Regions from separate parts of the Blautia aquisgranensis genome, predicted to be linked through region 1. Evidence: riboswitches for the same ligand, from Rfam matches in the RefSeq annotation. Region 1 holds a riboswitch; each other region holds the start of a gene.

Region 1 (4,346 bases):
CACAATCCGGATATCCTGGATTATTATCAGGAACGGTTCCGTTATATCATGGTGGATGAGTATCAGGACACCAACACGGCACAGTTTAAATTAGTAAGTCTTCTTGCTGAGAAATACAAGAATCTTTGTGTTGTAGGTGATGATGACCAGTCTATTTACCGTTTCCGCGGGGCAAATATCGGAAATATCCTTGGCTTTGAGAAGGTTTTCCCGGAAGCTAAGGTGGTGCGCCTGGAGCAGAATTACCGTTCTACCAAGAACATCCTTAACGCAGCCAATGAGGTGATCGTCCACAATACAGAGCGTAAGGAAAAAACTCTCTGGACAGAGAACGAAGAGGGGGATAAAGTCCATTTCCGTCAGTTCAACAATGGTTTCGAGGAAGCGGAATATGTAACCGGCGAGATCATGCAGGGACGCAGGAGCGGCAGATTCCAGTACAAGGACTGTGCAGTACTTTACAGAACCAATGCCCAGTCACGTCTTTTTGAGGAAAAATTCCTCCTGGCGAATGTTCCTTACAAGATCGTTGGCGGGGTTAATTTCTATGCGCGCAAGGAGATCAAGGATCTTTTGAGTTACCTCAAGACTATTGATAATGCAAGTGATGACCTCGCAGTGCGCAGAATCTTAAATGTGCCAAAGCGTGGAATCGGAGCTACCAGTATCGGTCGTGTCCAGGATTATGCGGACAATATGAATTTAAGCTTCTATGATGCGCTCCGAGTGGTTGAGGAAGTGCCGTCCATTGGCCGCGCTGCTTCCAAGATCAACGATTTTGTTTCCTTTATCCAGGGACTTAAGAGCAAGGCGGAGGCTTATACAGTCCGTGAAACTCTGGAAGAGGTCATTGAACTTACCGGTTATGTGAAGGAACTGGAGGCAGAGAAAACGGAGGAGGCTCAGGCGAGGATCGAAAATATCGATGAGCTGATCTCCAAGACAGAATCCTTCCAGGAAGCCATGGAGGAGGCCGGACAGCCGGCAACACTTTCTGCATTTCTGGAGGAGATCGCACTGGTGGCAGATATCGATTCTGTTGATCCGGATCAGGATTATGTGTTGCTGATGACCCTTCACAGTGCCAAGGGACTGGAATTCCCCAATGTATTTATCGTGGGAATGGAGGACGGTGTTTTTCCGGGATATGCTTCCATCTGGTCCGGTGATCCGTCGGATATCGAGGAGGAGCGAAGGCTCTGTTATGTGGGAATCACCCGTGCCATGAAGGAACTGACTTTAACCTGTGCAAAACAGCGGATGATCCGTGGGGAGACTCAGTATAACCGTGTGTCACGTTTTGTAAGGGAGGTTCCACGGGAGCTGGTAGATCTTGGACATACCATTCAGGAGAAAAAGCCCAGAGTAGATGATATCGTATCTCCGAAAAGCGCCTATGCCCAGATGAAAATGAATTTCCAGGCAAAGAGCACCCTGCAGAAAAAAGATTTCACAGTGAAGAAGGCGGACAGCCTGGACTATGGTGAGGGAGACACGGTCCGTCATGTGAAATTCGGAGTCGGTATCGTAAAAAATATCGCAGACGGCGGCAGAGACTACGAAGTGACGGTAGACTTTGACAAAGTCGGCGTGAAAAAAATGTTCGCCGGTTTTGCCAAGCTGAAGAAGATCTGAGAGGGATCTCTCCGGGCAGACTATTTCTGCAAAAAACTGTAAAAATCCGGCCTCAAGGTTGTAATTGGAAAACCGGTATGTTAGAATCAGTATCAGCGTAATTGAATTGCTGTGAAGTGAACAGTATCACCGGCACATATGCTGCCGGATACTGTGAGGAGGGAATCGGGTAAAAAGCCTGAGCGGTTGCGGCCACTGTATACAGAAGAAGGGATTTCACATGCCATTGCAGAAACTCATGTGAGAAGGCGAAATCCCGATGTCAGAGAGATTCTGGAGAAAATTCTGATACATCATTCATGATCGGCTAAAAGATGAATGGTGTATCAGTTTTTATTTTGCGGAGTTTTTTCTGAGTCTGTAAGTCAGGAAACCTGCTTGACAGTATGTAAGTGGGAGCTTCCGTACAAAGTGTTCCGTGCAGATTTTATGAAGCCCCATCTTTTCGGTTACCCATAGGCAACAGGAGATAAAACAGGCGAAAAGAGAGGAAATGAAATGAAAAACAAGTATGTATCCACAAGAATCATGGCAATGGTAATGGCAGCGGCAATGACCGTATCAGCAGCTCCGGCTGTTTATGCCGCAGAGAGAGCAGACTCCGAGACCATCAAGGAAGACAACCAGCCGGCAGCAGAAGACAGTACAGAGTCTGCAGACACCGAAGATTCTTCCGCAGAGGCAACCAAGACAGAATATCCTCTGACCATCACAACCTATGATTACGATGGAAACGAAATCGAAACCACTTATGAAAAAGCACCGGAAAAAGTCCTTGCTGTATATCAGGGAAGCATTGAGACTATGCTCGCACTTGGTCTGGAAGACCACCTGGTAGCTACCGCAGGTCTTGATAATGAAGTTCCGGAAGATCTCAAAGAAGCATTCTCAAAAACAAATTATCTTGACGAATTTACCCCATCCCTTGAAACTGTAACAATGCTGGAGCCGGACATGATCTTATCCTGGAGCTCTCTTTTCTCTGATAAGAATCTGGGAAATGTAACAGACTGGATCGACAAAGGCTGCAACACCTACTACAACACCAATACTCGTCCGGACGGCGACAGAACACTGGAAAATGAATTCACAGATATCTTAAATATCGGAAAGATCTTCGATGTACAGGACAAAGCACAGGCTATCGTTGATGATGCAAAAGCAGTGATCGACAAAACTCTTACTGCAACTGCAGATGTAAAAGACAAACCAAGCGTAATGGTATTGGAGCCTCTTGGAGATGACATCACAAACTATGGCGTAAAGAGCCTTGGCGGAGATATGGTAACACAGTTAGGCGCAACTCTTGCAAACCCGGATGCTTCCACCGTTGGAAAAGAGGATATCATCGCAGCCAACCCTGACGTGATCTTTGTGGTTTACATGCCATATGCAGGAGATGATCCGGAAACTGTTAAGAACAGCCAGCTTGCAGTGATCCAGGATGATGAGTCCCTGAAGAGCCTTGACGCAGTAAAGAACGGACGTGTTTACCCGATCATGCTCAGTGAGATGTATGCAAGTGCAACACGTACCCAGGACGGAATCGAAACTTTTGCAAAGGGATTATATCCGGACGTAAATCTTGACTGATCGGAGAAAATGCAGTGAAAGAAACAGCTTCACAGAGAAAAAAAGATAAGGTGCTCAGAACATCCATGTATGTGGCAGTTCTCATCGGACTTGCAGGATTCCTTATTTTTTCCATACTTGCAGCCATCACTTTTGGAAATGCGGATCTGTCACTGAAGGATGTATACAGCGTTATCGCTTATAAATTGTTTCATATAAAAAGTCTGTCCGCCTATGCGGAAGGCGCAGTTCATGATGTTGTGTGGCTGATCCGGCTGCCTAGAGTCCTTCTGGCTCTGGCAGTTGGAATGGCTCTTTCCGTGTGCGGCGTGGTGATGCAGGCTATCGTGCAGAACCCGCTGGCAGACCCGTATGTGCTGGGTATCTCATCTGGTGCATCTCTGGGTGCCACACTGGCCATCATGCTTGGAATCGGAAGCTTTCTTGGTGGAAACTCTGTGGGAATCACAGCTTTCATTGGCGCGATGATCACTTCTTTTGCGGTGATCGCCATTGCAAACATGGGTGGAAAGGCAACTTCCGCAAAACTGATCCTTGCGGGAATGGCGGTCAGCGCAGTCTGTTCTGCTTTTTCCAATTTTGTCATTTATATTACCAATGACAAAAATGCGGCAACAGAAGTTATGAAGTGGAGCATGGGAAGTCTTGCCGGAGCAAGCTGGACCAGAGTGGGTGTAATGCTTCCGGTCACGCTGGTGTGCGTGGCTGTTTTCTGGACGCAGTACCGGAACCTGAATCTGATGCTTCTGGGAGATGACGTATCCATTACCCTTGGAACAGATCTGCACAGACTGCGGACTTTTTATCTGATCATTGCTTCTGTTATGATCGGATTTGCCGTGTACTGTGCCGGTGTAATCGGATTTGTGGGACTGGTGATCCCTCATGTGGTCCGGATCCTTTTTGGAACAGATCACAGAAAACTGCTCCCCTTAAGTGCGCTTCTTGGTGCATCGTTTCTGATCTGGTGCGATGTGGCATGTCGTGTGATCCTTAAAAATTCCGAGATGCCCATCGGTGTGCTGGTATCCATTATCGGTGCTCCCTGCTTTATTTATCTGCTTGTGCGGAAATCCTATGGATTCGGAGGTGCCCGGTAATGAAGATCACCACAGAAA
Region 2 (4,346 bases), on a different contig from region 1:
CATTTTTAATGTCGAAAACATTAATAAATGTTACAAAATTTTAAACTAAATAATAGAAAATCCTTGCAATCCAAATAACACTGTGTTAATATATACAAAGATTGAAACAAGATATTTCAGAAATATTACATGAACTGCTGACAGATGAAATAACAGCAGACATGAATAGGTAGTAGAGCGGATCAGGAATATCCGCCATATAATCAGAATTCAGAATCAGATTGCGAGGGTGAACAGTCATGAAGAAAAGAATATTATGTTTGACACTGGCGCTCATCATCAGCGGAGCACAGGTAGTCAGCGTAAGCGCAACAAGAGAAGATGAAGCAGCACTTCAGCAGGAGATGGATGCAACCAACGAGCAGTTGAATGCAACATATTCCAGACTGGATGAGCTTTCTGCACAGAAATCGCAGATTGAAGGCGAAATTTCAACTCTAGACGCGAATCTTGTAAACGTGATGGTTTCGATTCAGACGCTGGAAGGAGATATCTCCAATAAAGAAGCCGACATTGCATCTACACAGACTAACCTTGAGAAAGCGAAGAATGCTAAGGAGAAGCAGTATGGGGCGATGAAGAAACGTATTCAGTACCTTTATGAGAAAGGTGGAGATGATGCGTGGTTTCAGATGATGCTCAATGCCGAGAATCTGTCTGAGCTTCTTACGAGAGCTGAGTATACACAGAAGACATATGAGCAGGACAGAAAGAGCCTTGAGAAATATTCCAACACAATCGAGCAGGTAGCCAGCCTGGAAGCACAGTATACACAGGAGAAGGCTGAACTCGAGGGAATGAAGCAGGAATATGAGGCAGAGTCCCAGAATCTTCAGGCACAGCTGGATGAGAAACGTGCAACATCTGCAGATTATGATAATGAGATCGCTTATGCACAGCAGCAGGCTACTGATTATGCGAATCTTCTTGCAGAGCAGACAGCAGAGCTTCAGAGATTAGAGGCAGAGCGTATTGCTGCTGAGGAGGAAGCGAGACGTCAGGCAGAAGCTGAAGCGGCTGCAAGAGCACAGGCAGAGGCTGAGGAAGAAGCAAGACGTCAGGCAGAGGCTGAGGCGCAGCAGAATGAAGCAGATGCGAGCGAAGATGTTCAGTACGATGAGGACGGCAATGTGATCGAGAACACAGATGAAGATACGGATGCCGGGGAAAATGAAGATGTTCAGTATGATGAGGATGGCAATGTGATAACAGATGAGTCCGGTAATACTGATGGTGATAATACAGATACAGCAGAAGACAATGCTGATTACGATGAAGGCGGAGAAACAGCAGCAGATGCGTCAGAGGATAATTCAGAAGATACTTCTTCTGACAGCGAAAGCTCTTCTTCCTACAGCAGCGGATCCGGTTCATCTGTTGTAGATTATGCAACACAGTTTGTAGGTAATCCGTATGTATGGGGCGGAACAAGCCTTACCAACGGTGCAGACTGCTCCGGTTTTGTGCAGAGCGTATATGCGAACTTTGGCGTAAGCCTTCCGAGAACATCGTATGAGCAGCAGAATGCAGGTACAGAGGTATCTTACGCAGATGCACAGCCAGGAGATCTGATCTGCTACGGCGGACATGTTGCTATCTATATGGGTGACGGTCAGATTGTTCATGCTTCCAATTCCCAGGATGGTATCAAGGTCAGCAATGACGCTACATACAGAACAATCGTATCTGTAAGACGTCTCGTATAAGAAAAAAGAGACAGATAAATATCAGCCTGAATTAAGAAATACAGCAGCCCGGTGAAAAGCCAAAGCAATTCATCGGGCTGTTTTTGCGTGATTTTATATATTGTTGAAAAACTTCAAAAAAATAAGCAAATGGTATTGACACAGAATTAACATGGTGTTATTATAATGTCAGTATAATTCCATATTGAACATAGCAAGTGCTGAGGGTGTCTGACAGTTATCTGATAATTATCAGAGACCAGCAGAAAAGGGAATCAGGTGAGAAACCTGAGCGATCCGGTCACTGTAACGGAGGAGCGAATCTCAGAATCCATTGTACGTAAGTATGAGAAGGAGAGAGGAGCGATGATCCCGGAGCCAGGAAACCTGCTTGTTATGGCGAGGTTAAACTTCCGTGTAAAGTGTAACAACCATTTCAGGGACTCCGCACCCCTGGAACGTTGTCTACTTTTTTACGAGAGTAGGCATTTTTTTATGGAATGCGCCTGTTCATATGAATTATACATGATTAAATGGCAGGCGATACTACTCCGGATACATTCGTTCCCTCCGCGCACTCATGAACGGATTATATTTCTACCCCGGGGTGGCATCGCTACCTCTTTTTTTATGGGAAAAATCATGAGTGCATAACCTTGGGAGGAGGTTGTGGTCATGGCAAAACCATATTGGGAGGGCAAGGAATTTTCTTATTACAGTCATAAGAAATGTGAGTATTTTCCATGCCATACGGGAGCAGACCCGGACAATTTTAACTGCCTGTTCTGCTATTGCCCGTTATATGCGCTGGGAGATAAATGCGGCGGTAATTTCCGGTTCCTGGACAGCGGCATCAAGGACTGCTCCAGATGTAAGCTTCCACACAGAAGAGAAAATTACGGATATATTACAGGTAAGTATAAAGAACTTGCAGATCTTGTGCGTAAGCAGAGAGAGAATACGGAAGAGAATGTGAAGAAACCGTATTAAGGTATGATAAATATAAGAAGTGGGTATATAAAAGCCAGTGTTGACGAGGAAAAATGTCGACCTGGCTTTTTTGATGCGTTAAAGAATACGAAATATGCTGCAGCATCAAATGAAAAGAGCCGGTACTGACAAAAAAATGTCAGCCTGGCTCTCACAGGACTATTGGAAAATCAGTACAGGAAGCTGCTGAAATTTTTTGCAGAGATTTACAATTGTGAAAGAACAGAATCTTCATGCGTCTGCAAAAATACCTTCAGCCGTGGAAGTTGATTGTTCAGGATCAGACGCTCCGGAAACATGGCCTGATGAACAAAATCAGCAGCATATGTAAAGTCGCCGATGTGTTCCGGCCCGTGGCTGTCACTGGAAAGAAGCAGCGGGAGATCATATTTGCGGCAGCAGCGCAGGATCTCGAAACAGTTTTCTCTGGTATCCCCGCGATATCCGTAAGGCGCCAGGGATGCTTCGTTGATCTCAAAGATCGTGCCGGTTGCTTTTGCGGCTCTGGCAAGGATATCATAATTAACAGGATAATGAGTATTATCACTATGTCCCAGGATCTTGACACAGGGATTTTTCATTACATTGATAAAAGCTTCAGTGTTCTCGTTACGGGTACCACAGCGGTAGTTCCAGCTGTGCATGCTGGCGATTGCATAGTCAAGTTTACCTAATAATTCCTGATTCAGATCTACGGTGCCATTCCGGTCAAGAATGTTCAGCTCGATCCCGTAGAGAAGCTCAACTCCGAAATGCTCCTTCGGAGAGTAGGTGAGACTGCGGAAATAAGAAGAAGTTCCGGCAGCCAGCGTTCCGGGACCGTGATCCGTGATGCCAAGAAGACGGAGCCCTTTTTTTGCGGCAGCCCGCGCCATGTTGGTGATCGTGCATTCCGTGCCATGTCCGCTGGCAATGGAATGGGTGTGCATATCGGAAAGATACATAAAAATACACCTCTTTTACAGTTCGTTTCCTGTATTGGGAACGGATATGTTTTCTAATGAATTCTGATAAAACAAGTATGGCAGAGTGGAAAAATAAAGTCAATAGAAAAAATCTCAATTACACGAAAAACAAATAAAACTCACAGAATTCAACCTACAAAAACCACAAAAACGGCAAGGAATACATGTTGGATTTCGTTGACATCAAAGTGGGGGTAAGGTATAATGAAAGTACATGAGCACATAGCCGGACAGGAGCGGTTCTGGAAGCGTGGAGGCAGACAGATCACCAGAAACAGCCGGTTGTGAGAAAGGAGAATCATGGAGAAATTTCATATAGCAGATATCCCGAAAACAGACAGGATCACGCATCTTGTTGATAATCTTTATGCGAAGATGCCGGTGATCGAATCTGCCAGAGCGAAACTTGTCACAGAGTCTTACAAAGAAACTGAAGATGAGCCGATCATTACGAGAAGGGCGAAAGCTTTTGCTCATATTCTGCGTAATATTCCGATCATCATCCGTGATGAGGAGCTGATCGTCGGAAGTAGTACTATCGCACCGAGAGGATGTCAGACATTCCCGGAATATTCTTTCCAGTGGCTGGAGGATGAGCTGGATACAGTAGCTACACGAACAGCAGATCCATTTTATATTGCGGAGGAGACCAAGGCAGAGCTTCGCGAGGTACATAAATACTGGAAGGGTAAGACTACAAGTGAAC
Region 3 (4,346 bases), on a different contig from region 1:
CAGAATTACAGGAATTGGAGAAGGCACAGTAACAGCAACCGGTACACCGGTGGATCAGACAAATTCTCCGAAACCGGTGACAATTAAGATCACAGTAACAAAAGGTGACGGACAGGATACCGATAATACAAAACTTGCTTCAGAAGGAATCGAAAAGGCAGCGTCATACCTTGCAGATATTCATGAAACAAAAGGCTACAAATATGGAGATGAGTGGGCTGTATATGCACTTGCGCGTAGCGGAAAGACGATCGCACAGGATAAACTGGATGCATATTATAACTCTGTATGCGAGACAGTAAAAACCTGGAGCGCAGACCAGAAACCTACGGATATTGAGCGCGTAGCACTTGCTTTAACTTCCATGGGAAAAGACATCACAAATGTAAATGGTGTTAATCTGGCAGAGATGATATATAATTCACCGAAGCTGAAAAACGGATCCAATGAACTGATCTATGCACTGATTGCACTGGATGCGGCAGATATTCAGATACCTTCCGGTGCAAAATGGAATCGCGGTGCTATTATAGCGGAACTTGCAAAGTTCCAGAATTCAGCAAGTGGAGGAATCGGTCTTTCCGATGCGAGAGGTGGAAGCTCTGATATTACAGCAATGGCTCTTCAGGCACTTTCTGTTTACAGAAATCATAATACAGCAGCAAAAAAAATCTCCGATCAGGCACTTACCTATTTGAAAAATACAATGGGTGATGACTTCGGATATGGAACTTCAGAAAGTACTGCCCAGGTGCTTCTTGCTCTGACATCTATGGGAATTGATCCGTTGAGCGGTGATTTTGGAACTGTAAATATGAATCTGATCACCAATCTGACCGGCTATATTCAGAGTGACAATGGTTTTTCACATTCCATGTCCATGACGAAATCCAGTGAAATGTCTACGGTACAGGCTCTTCAGGCTCTGGATGCGTACAGTCGTTTTGTAAATAAAAAGACAGCTTACTGGGATCTTAAGGATAAAGGAGAGCATACAAAACACAGCTGGAATACAGGTGTGGTTACAAAGCAGTCCACATGTAAGGAAAAAGGAAGTAAAACATTTACCTGTACCTGGTGTGGCGAGAAAAAGACAGAATCTACAGCACTTGCAGATCATAAATGGAGTTCCTGGAAGACAACGAAAGAGGCTACAGTATTTGCTGCAAAACAGATCACAAGAACCTGTTCTGTATGCGGTAAAACAGAAATGAAAAACTCAGGAAGCAAGCTGAAAGCAACGATTAAGCTCAGTACATATGAAATTAAACTGGTTTCAGGAAAGTCCACAGATAAGGTAAAAGTAAGCGGACTGGCAAAAGGAGATTCCGTAAAATCCTGGAAATCAAGTGATACAGCTATTGTGAAAGTAGATAACAAGGGTGTGATCACTGCACAGAAGAAGACAGGAACAGCCTATGTTACCGTAACTCTGGCAAGTCAGACAACAGCAAAAGTAAAAGTAGTTGTGCAGAAGGCAGCACATGTGACTCATAAATGGAGCTCCTGGAAGACAACAAAAGCAGCTACGGTCTTTGCAGCAAAACAGATTACAAGAACCTGTTCTGTATGCGGCAAAAAGGAGACGAAAAGCTCAGGAAGCAAGCTGAAAGCAACAATTAAGCTTAATGCATATGAGATCAGGCTGAATCCGGGAAAATCCACAAACAAAGTGAAAGTAAGCGGACTGGCAAAAGGAGATTCTGTAAAATCCTGGAAATCAGGCAATACAGCTATTGTCAAAGTAAATAACAAAGGTGTGATCACTGCACAGAAAAAGACAGGTACAGCTTATATTACTGTAACACTGGCAAGTAAAAAGACAGCAAAAGTAAAAGTAATCGTACAGAAAGGAACTGTAAGAACAACAGCCATTACAGGCCTGAAATCCAGTATTACTCTGAAAAAAGGAAAAACGGATACATTAAAACCTGTACGTAAACCAATTACTTCTGCTGAGAAGATCACATACACTTCTTCCAATAAAAAAGTTGTTTACGTAAATGCTAAAGGAGTAATTAAAGGACTTAAAAAAGGAACGGCAGTTATTACTGTAAAATCAGGAAAAGCAGTTTATAAATGCAAGGTGACAGTAAAATAAATAATCCGGCTGCGTCAATACAGGATTGCCACGGTAAGAGAATTATGTTATAATTTCGGCACAGTTAAATATGGAAAAGTAATTCAACAATTACCGGTTTTAAGTTCTCTGTTATATCGACAGAGCCAAGAGGGAACAGGGTTAGAATCCCAGGCAGTCGTGCTACTGTATTTGTTTAGGTTTTCTGCATCCATTGTACATATTTTGTATGAGAAGGAGAAAGACCGTGATTACATAAGCCAGGATACCTGCTTAAAGCTGCTACCAGTTATTACACGCAATGATAAATGGAGTGGGAGATTGTTTTATTTTGTGAACCTTTTTTCGGGTTACGGAGAGAAAACAGCTTCCGGATTCAGAGATATTGCGGTAGCAGATGGTATTGTTTGAGAAAAACATGATTATAATACGGGTGCGATATCTTTCGGGATATTGCACCTGTTTTTTTATTTGAGAGGTAAAAAATGCAGAAAACACTGGTGTGGCGGTTACAGAAGGATGAAGAAAAAACATTTCTGAGAGGCTGTGCAGATAAGCATGGAGACAGACGGCTCGTTATCACATGGCCATATACAAAGATTGGTGATGAGGCACTGAAAAATAACATTCGGATCAAGGAGGCAGTTTTTTCAGACTGTGTAAGAGAAATCGGGAAGGAAAGTTTTTCGGGGTGTACGAGACTAAGAACGGTAGATACGCAAAAACTGAAAAAAATAAAAAACGGAGCATTTTCCGGTTGCGTAAATCTGAGAAAATTTCAGATTTCAAAAACAGTTGAACGCATGGGAAAAGGGATTTTTTCCGGATGCAAAAGATTACAGCAGGTTTCTTTTGATGACAATTTAAAGATTTTCAGAATTCCGGAAGAAACATTTATGGAATGCAGGGAGCTTTCGCAGATTATTCTGCCGGAAACTGTAAGAGAGATTGGAAGACAGAGCTTTTACAGATGTATAGAGCTGTCAGAAATAGAGATACCGAAGTCTGTGGAAAAAATAGAAGAAAAAGCTTTTTATCAGACTGGTCTGAAAAACCTGAAACTTCCGGAGAATCTGCATTTTATAGGAGAGAGTGCTTTTTTGAAATGCAAAGAACTGGAATACGTCAGAATTCCTCAAAGTGTGGAAACTGTGGAAAAATGGGCGTTTCATGGATGCAGTATGTTGAAAACAGTAGAATTTTCCGGAGATCCGGAGGTTCTTGGAGAGTGGATCATCAACAGAGGAACAAAGATTTTATGTAAAAAAGATACCAGGGTGGATGACTATTGTAGGAAGAATGGATTTGAGGTAAAATATTTCTGAGATGGTGTCATTTTGGAAAAAAGAGGAGAAGAAATCATGAATATCTGCATATACGGAGCATCCAGTGAGGAGCTCAAAAAAATCTATTATGAAAAGACAGAAGAGCTTGGACGACTGATGGCAAAAAGAGGTCACGGGCTTGTGTTTGGCGGAGGTGAGACTGGCCTGATGGGTGCAGCTGCCCGGGGAGTTTCCCATGAAAAAGGCTATATCCTTGGAATCTCGCCGAAATTTTTTGACCAGCCGGGAGTGCTGTATCAGCACTGTACGGAGTTTATTTTTACGGAAACCATGAGAGAGAGAAAACATCTCCTGGAAAGCCGTTCCGATGCTACGATCGTGGTACCCGGAGGAATCGGTACATATGAGGAATTTTTTGAGATCCTGACATTAAAGAGTCTGGGGCGGATCGATCGTCCGATCGTTCTCTATAACATCGAAGGCTATTATGACAGTATGAGAGAACTGCTGGAATATACGGCAGCTGAGAAATTTATGTCACGGGATGTTGTGGGACTTTGCAGGTTTATGAAGAATCCGGAGGAGATCCTGGATTATATTGAGAATTATAAGAATTACGGTGGGAAACTGTAAGTTCAAAAGCGACAGTGGTTCCGAAAAGAAAGACGCAGCTTTTACACGGCAAAAATGTAAAAGCTGCGTCTTTTTTTATCAGAATTCGTAGTTTTTATGTCTCTTGAAGAAATTTTTTGTTTCCTTTACGACCACACCGCTCAGGGCAAGAAGAGCAATCAGGTTCGGGAATGCCATCAGGGCATTGAAGATATCTGCGATGTTCCATACTGCTGCTACAGTCATATATGGTCCGATGAATACGCAGATGATGTACAGCCAGCGGTATGTTGTAACTGCGGCTTTGTTTCTGTTGAACAGGTATTCCAGACATCTTTCACCGTAATAATCCCATCCGAGAATGGTTG
Region 4 (4,346 bases), on a different contig from region 1:
AAGCCATATACCTCTTCTGTATAACCATCGCTGTATTTCACAGTATCAGTGGTCGGCTCAATAATCTCGGCTCCGTCCTTTTCGGCATCCTCTGCTGTTCCCTGGAAAAGATTTACGATCTTTTTGGAAACCAGACTTACGTGAATGGTCATTTTTCCATCCTTTACTGTCAGTGTTCCCTTCTTGTCATTTGCCTCGTTTACATGAAACATACTGCTGTCTGTATCAAATTCTGCCTGGTAGGTACCATCCTCCAGTGTGCTTTCTTTGGCAGTATCTGTCTCCTTCTCGTCCTCTGCCTTGGCATCTTCACTGGATTCTGTCTTTGCGGAATCATCTTTTGCCATTACCGGCACAGATGCAAGCATCATGGCAGATGCACTTACCATTGCAAGAAGCAAATTTACATAACGTTTTTTCATAATTAGTTTCTCCCTTCCTTATGTAAAACATTTTCTTAATATGAAGCATTTTTCTTGTATATACAGCATTTCAGGAAAGCACTCCATAAGCTCCTGTCTCATGCAGTACTCTCCTGAACCGCTGTTTTCAATAGCAATCTGCCCGGAAGACAGTCTTCCTAGTCTTTCCGGGCAGTTACATTCATTTTCTATTTTTATCTGACTGAAGATCAGATATATATTTTTATTCTGCGGAATCCTCAGCGGAATCTGCGGATGCGTCAGACTCTGCAGAAGCATCTGCGTCTGCGGACTCATCGGAGCTTCCAAGAGAATCGATTGCAGCTTTTGTATGATCTACATAGATCTGCTCAACAGCTTCAATTCTTCCAAGACCCTCGATCTGGCAGTCTACCTTGTCGAAGTCTCCGGATGCTGTAAACTGGCTCTTCCAGGAATCCTCCTCATCACCGGCCATATCGTTGTTTGCATGGTCACCGGCAACAACCATCAGCGGACGAAGAACAACGTTCTTGTATCCTGCCTCTTTAACTTTCTCGATAACCTTATCACATGCGGTATCTTCCGGCTTACCCTCTACAGTACCGATGAAAGCGTTCTTGAGTCCAAGGTCTTCCATCTGTGTCTGCATCTGATCATATGTAATATTGGCTGTATGGGAAGTACCATGTCCCATGAATACAAATGCTGTACCAGCCTCTGCTGCTGCATCCATGCTGTCGAAACCAGCTTCCTTGCATGCTGTATCTGTGATAGCCTGTGCAACAGCTTTCTTATCATCGTTGATCACAGTTGTATCGTCACCAACCTCACCAAGCATTGGCTCTGCAATTGCTACAGACTCAAATTTATCTTTATATTCGTTGATTGCTTCTGTCATCTCATCATACTCTGCGCCATGCATCAGATGTGTCGGCTGAACAACCAGATTCTTAACACCATTTGCCACTGCACGGTCAAGTGCCTGCTGCATGTTATCAATATTCTCTCCGTCTCTTGCCTCAACATGGTTGATGATGATCTGTGCTGTGAAAGCTCTTCTTACAGACCAGTCCGGATATGCTTTTGCCAGGGCATCCTCGATTCCTTTGACATCCTCTGCACGGCTGTCGTTGAAGGATGTACCAAAGCTTACTACCAGAAGCTCGTTCTCTCCGATCTCATCCTGGTTACGTGGATCATCCTTGGAAGCATCACCTGTGTCACGTCCGAAGTAGTCCGGATCAGCGTTCTCTCCCTCTACCAGCTCTTTCTGTGCGTCGGTAAGTGCATCCCATGCTTCCTTGGCTGCCTTGCAGTCCTCATCTGTTGTATCAGTTCTCTCCTGAACATAAATCTTATCGATCAGGGAAGCTACGTTGTCTGCTGCTTCTTTATCTGCATCAGAAGTCTCTGTTGTAGTGTCCTCAGCACTCTCCTCTGTTGCGGAGTCATCTGCTGCCATTGCTGTTGTAGCTGCACCCATGGAACATGTCATGGAAACTGCGAGCATCAGAGCTAACATAGTTTTTCTTTTCATTTCTTATCGTCCTCTTTTCATGTATTTTCCAGATCTGCGATACATACAAAAAACGGCTGCTCTCCGCGGCCGCCTGTCTTACATAAAGGATTCTCTTCGCAATACATAAAAAGAAGTTCTGTATTGTTATGGAGAATACAGATTCGTAAACCGCGAATCTAGGATCTCTCAATAAGGCAGTTCTCCTGACTTGGTTCAGCGCTGCTTTTCCTTCCCGGTCTCCCAGTGGTTTCAAAAACAGCTCCCCTTTCACAGTGACGGTATCGTTCCGGATTCCCACCGGATTCTCTTTTACGCATCAGATCTGATGCAACCTTATCGCTATAACATTTGCACATATTCAATTTAATCTGGATGTCTCTTTTTTACCACAAAATTACATAAATGTCAAGCCGACTGTCCGATTATTAGGAGCTTTTACCTTGAATCTGTCAGTTATTATCTGACTATATATTTTATTTATGTGAAAAATATATAGTTGATTTAAAATTATATTTTTTATTTATAGTTTACATTTCCTGTCCTGTTTTCAGAACCAGACCTGCAGTTCATTTCCAAATAGAAAAAGCCCCTTCCCATATATAACTATACATAAGAAGAAGCTCTTTCCTGATTTTATATTCCACTATATTTATTTACCAAAATATTCCTGTTTCAGATATCTGGCCACATAAATTCCGCTGGCAGATGCATGGGAAAGTGAATGGGTCACGCCGCTGCAGTCTCCGATAACGAAAAGTCCCTTGTGACAGGTCTCCAGATTTTCGTCGATTTCAACTTCCATGTTATAGAATTTAACCTCCACACCATAGAGCAGTGTATCGTCGTCTGCTGTACCCGGCGCGATCTTATCCAGCGCATAGATCATCTCGATGATTCCATCCAGGATACGTTTCGGCATTACAAGACTTAAATCTCCCGGTGTTGCGGAAAGTGTCGGTGTCACAAAGCTCTCCTCGATACGGGCTTTTGTGCTTCGTCTTCCACGGATCAGATCTCCGAAACGCTGAACCATAACACCGCCACCAAGCATATTGGAAAGTCTGGCAATACTCTCGCCATATCCGTTACTGTCATGGAACGGCTCTGAGAAATGCTTGGATACAAGAAGTGCAAAGTTGGTGTTGTTGGTATGTTTGGCCGGATCCTCGTAGCTGTGTCCGTTTACTGTGATGATTCCATTGGTATTCTCATTAACGACAACGCCTCGCGGATTCATACAGAAGGTACGTACCATATCCTCGAATTTCTCGGTACGGTAAACGATCTTGCTCTCATAAAGCTCATCAGTCAGGCGGCTGAACACCTCTGCCGGAAGCTCCACACGAACACCAATATCCACACGGTTGGAAAGTGTCGGGATCTTAAGATCTGTACATACGGACTCCATCCACTTACTTCCGCTTCGTCCTGCGGAAATGATACAGTAAGTTCCCTCGTAACGCTGATCATTCACAAGAACTGCGTAACCGTCCTCTGTTTTCTCAACCTTGTCTACAGAAGCATCAAAATAGAAATCTACATGCTCCTTCATCTTCTCATAGAGATTCTGCAGTACCACATAGTTGATATCTGTTCCAAGATGGCGGACAGAAGCATCCAGAAGATGCAGTCCGTTCTGAAGACAGAGCTTACGGATCTCACTGTTTGTTGTGGAATAGAGCTTCGTTCCCTCTCCGCCGTGCATCAGGTTCAGCTTATCTACATACTCCATCAGCTCTGTGGCAGTATCCTTGCCGATATGCTGATACAGAGTTCCGCCAAACTGATTGGTGATGTTATATTTTCCATCGGAAAAAGCACCGGCACCACCAAAGCCTTTCATGATCGCACAGGTCTTGCAGTGGATGCAGGATTTTATTTTTTCACCGTCGATCGGGCATTTTCTTTTTTCCAGAGGATGACCGGCTTCAAATACCGCGATCTTTTTCTCCGGGTCATTATTCATCAGTTCATAGGCTGCAAAAATCCCTCCAGGACCTGCACCTACGATAAGTACATCATATTTCATAAATAAAAAACTCCTTGTCTTGTGTGTGAAGCGGACAGGTTCATCCGCATTCTTGTTTCGTTTTTGCACAAACCCTGACTATTCTACAACAAGTCTGTCCAAAAGTCACTTGTTTTTTTCACGTTTTGGATTATTTTCATAAAGCTGAAGCTTTTTTCCATCTGTCTCCAGTGTGATCGCACCGTTTTTCATGGTATATTCCACCTGGGAGCCACATGCTTCCAGACGTTGTATAGTTTCCGGTGAAGGATGACCATAGGTATTCGTAGACGAACATGAAATAACGGAAATCTCCGGTTTCACAGCAGCAAGAAATGCCTCAGAGGAAGAATACCGCGAGCCATGATGTCCCACTTTCAGACAGTCCACATCCTTAAGTCTGCCTTCGGATAAC

Evidence for each region. A riboswitch is a leader RNA that binds a small molecule or an ion and turns the genes downstream of it on or off. The one in region 1 is predicted to bind cobalamin.
Region 2: it holds a riboswitch for cobalamin, as region 1 does, so the genes downstream of both, WMO28_RS12405 (cysteine-rich small domain-containing protein) here and WMO28_RS04305 (ABC transporter substrate-binding protein) in region 1, are expected to answer to the same signal.
Region 3: it holds a riboswitch for cobalamin, as region 1 does, so the genes downstream of both, WMO28_RS02155 (leucine-rich repeat domain-containing protein) here and WMO28_RS04305 (ABC transporter substrate-binding protein) in region 1, are expected to answer to the same signal.
Region 4: it holds a riboswitch for cobalamin, as region 1 does, so the genes downstream of both, WMO28_RS12470 (sirohydrochlorin cobaltochelatase) here and WMO28_RS04305 (ABC transporter substrate-binding protein) in region 1, are expected to answer to the same signal.

What each region holds. Positions count from the first base shown of each region.
Region 1 is NZ_JBBMEJ010000003.1:178,120-182,465, forward strand. Features, by position in the region: gene pcrA (DNA helicase PcrA) at 1-1,635, shown strand, start outside; cobalamin riboswitch at 1,737-2,027, shown strand; gene WMO28_RS04305 (ABC transporter substrate-binding protein) at 2,134-3,228, shown strand; gene WMO28_RS04310 (FecCD family ABC transporter permease) at 3,243-4,328, shown strand; gene WMO28_RS04315 (ABC transporter ATP-binding protein) at 4,328-4,346, shown strand, end outside.
Region 2 is NZ_JBBMEJ010000015.1:45,001-49,346, reverse strand. Features, by position in the region: gene WMO28_RS12410 (NlpC/P60 family protein) at 240-1,706, shown strand; cobalamin riboswitch at 1,890-2,094, shown strand; gene WMO28_RS12405 (cysteine-rich small domain-containing protein) at 2,361-2,675, shown strand; gene WMO28_RS12400 (PHP domain-containing protein) at 2,882-3,619, opposite strand; gene WMO28_RS12395 (glycyl radical protein) at 3,941-4,346, shown strand, end outside.
Region 3 is NZ_JBBMEJ010000002.1:38,450-42,795, forward strand. Features, by position in the region: gene WMO28_RS02150 (Ig-like domain-containing protein) at 1-2,101, shown strand, start outside; cobalamin riboswitch at 2,186-2,371, shown strand; gene WMO28_RS02155 (leucine-rich repeat domain-containing protein) at 2,566-3,405, shown strand; gene WMO28_RS02160 (LOG family protein) at 3,442-3,999, shown strand; gene WMO28_RS02165 (amino acid carrier protein) at 4,078-4,346, opposite strand, start outside.
Region 4 is NZ_JBBMEJ010000015.1:61,702-66,047, forward strand. Features, by position in the region: gene WMO28_RS12465 (hypothetical protein) at 1-422, opposite strand, end outside; gene WMO28_RS12470 (sirohydrochlorin cobaltochelatase) at 646-1,941, opposite strand; cobalamin riboswitch at 2,100-2,274, opposite strand; gene WMO28_RS12475 (NAD(P)/FAD-dependent oxidoreductase) at 2,573-3,952, opposite strand; gene WMO28_RS12480 (DNA internalization-related competence protein ComEC/Rec2) at 4,058-4,346, opposite strand, start outside.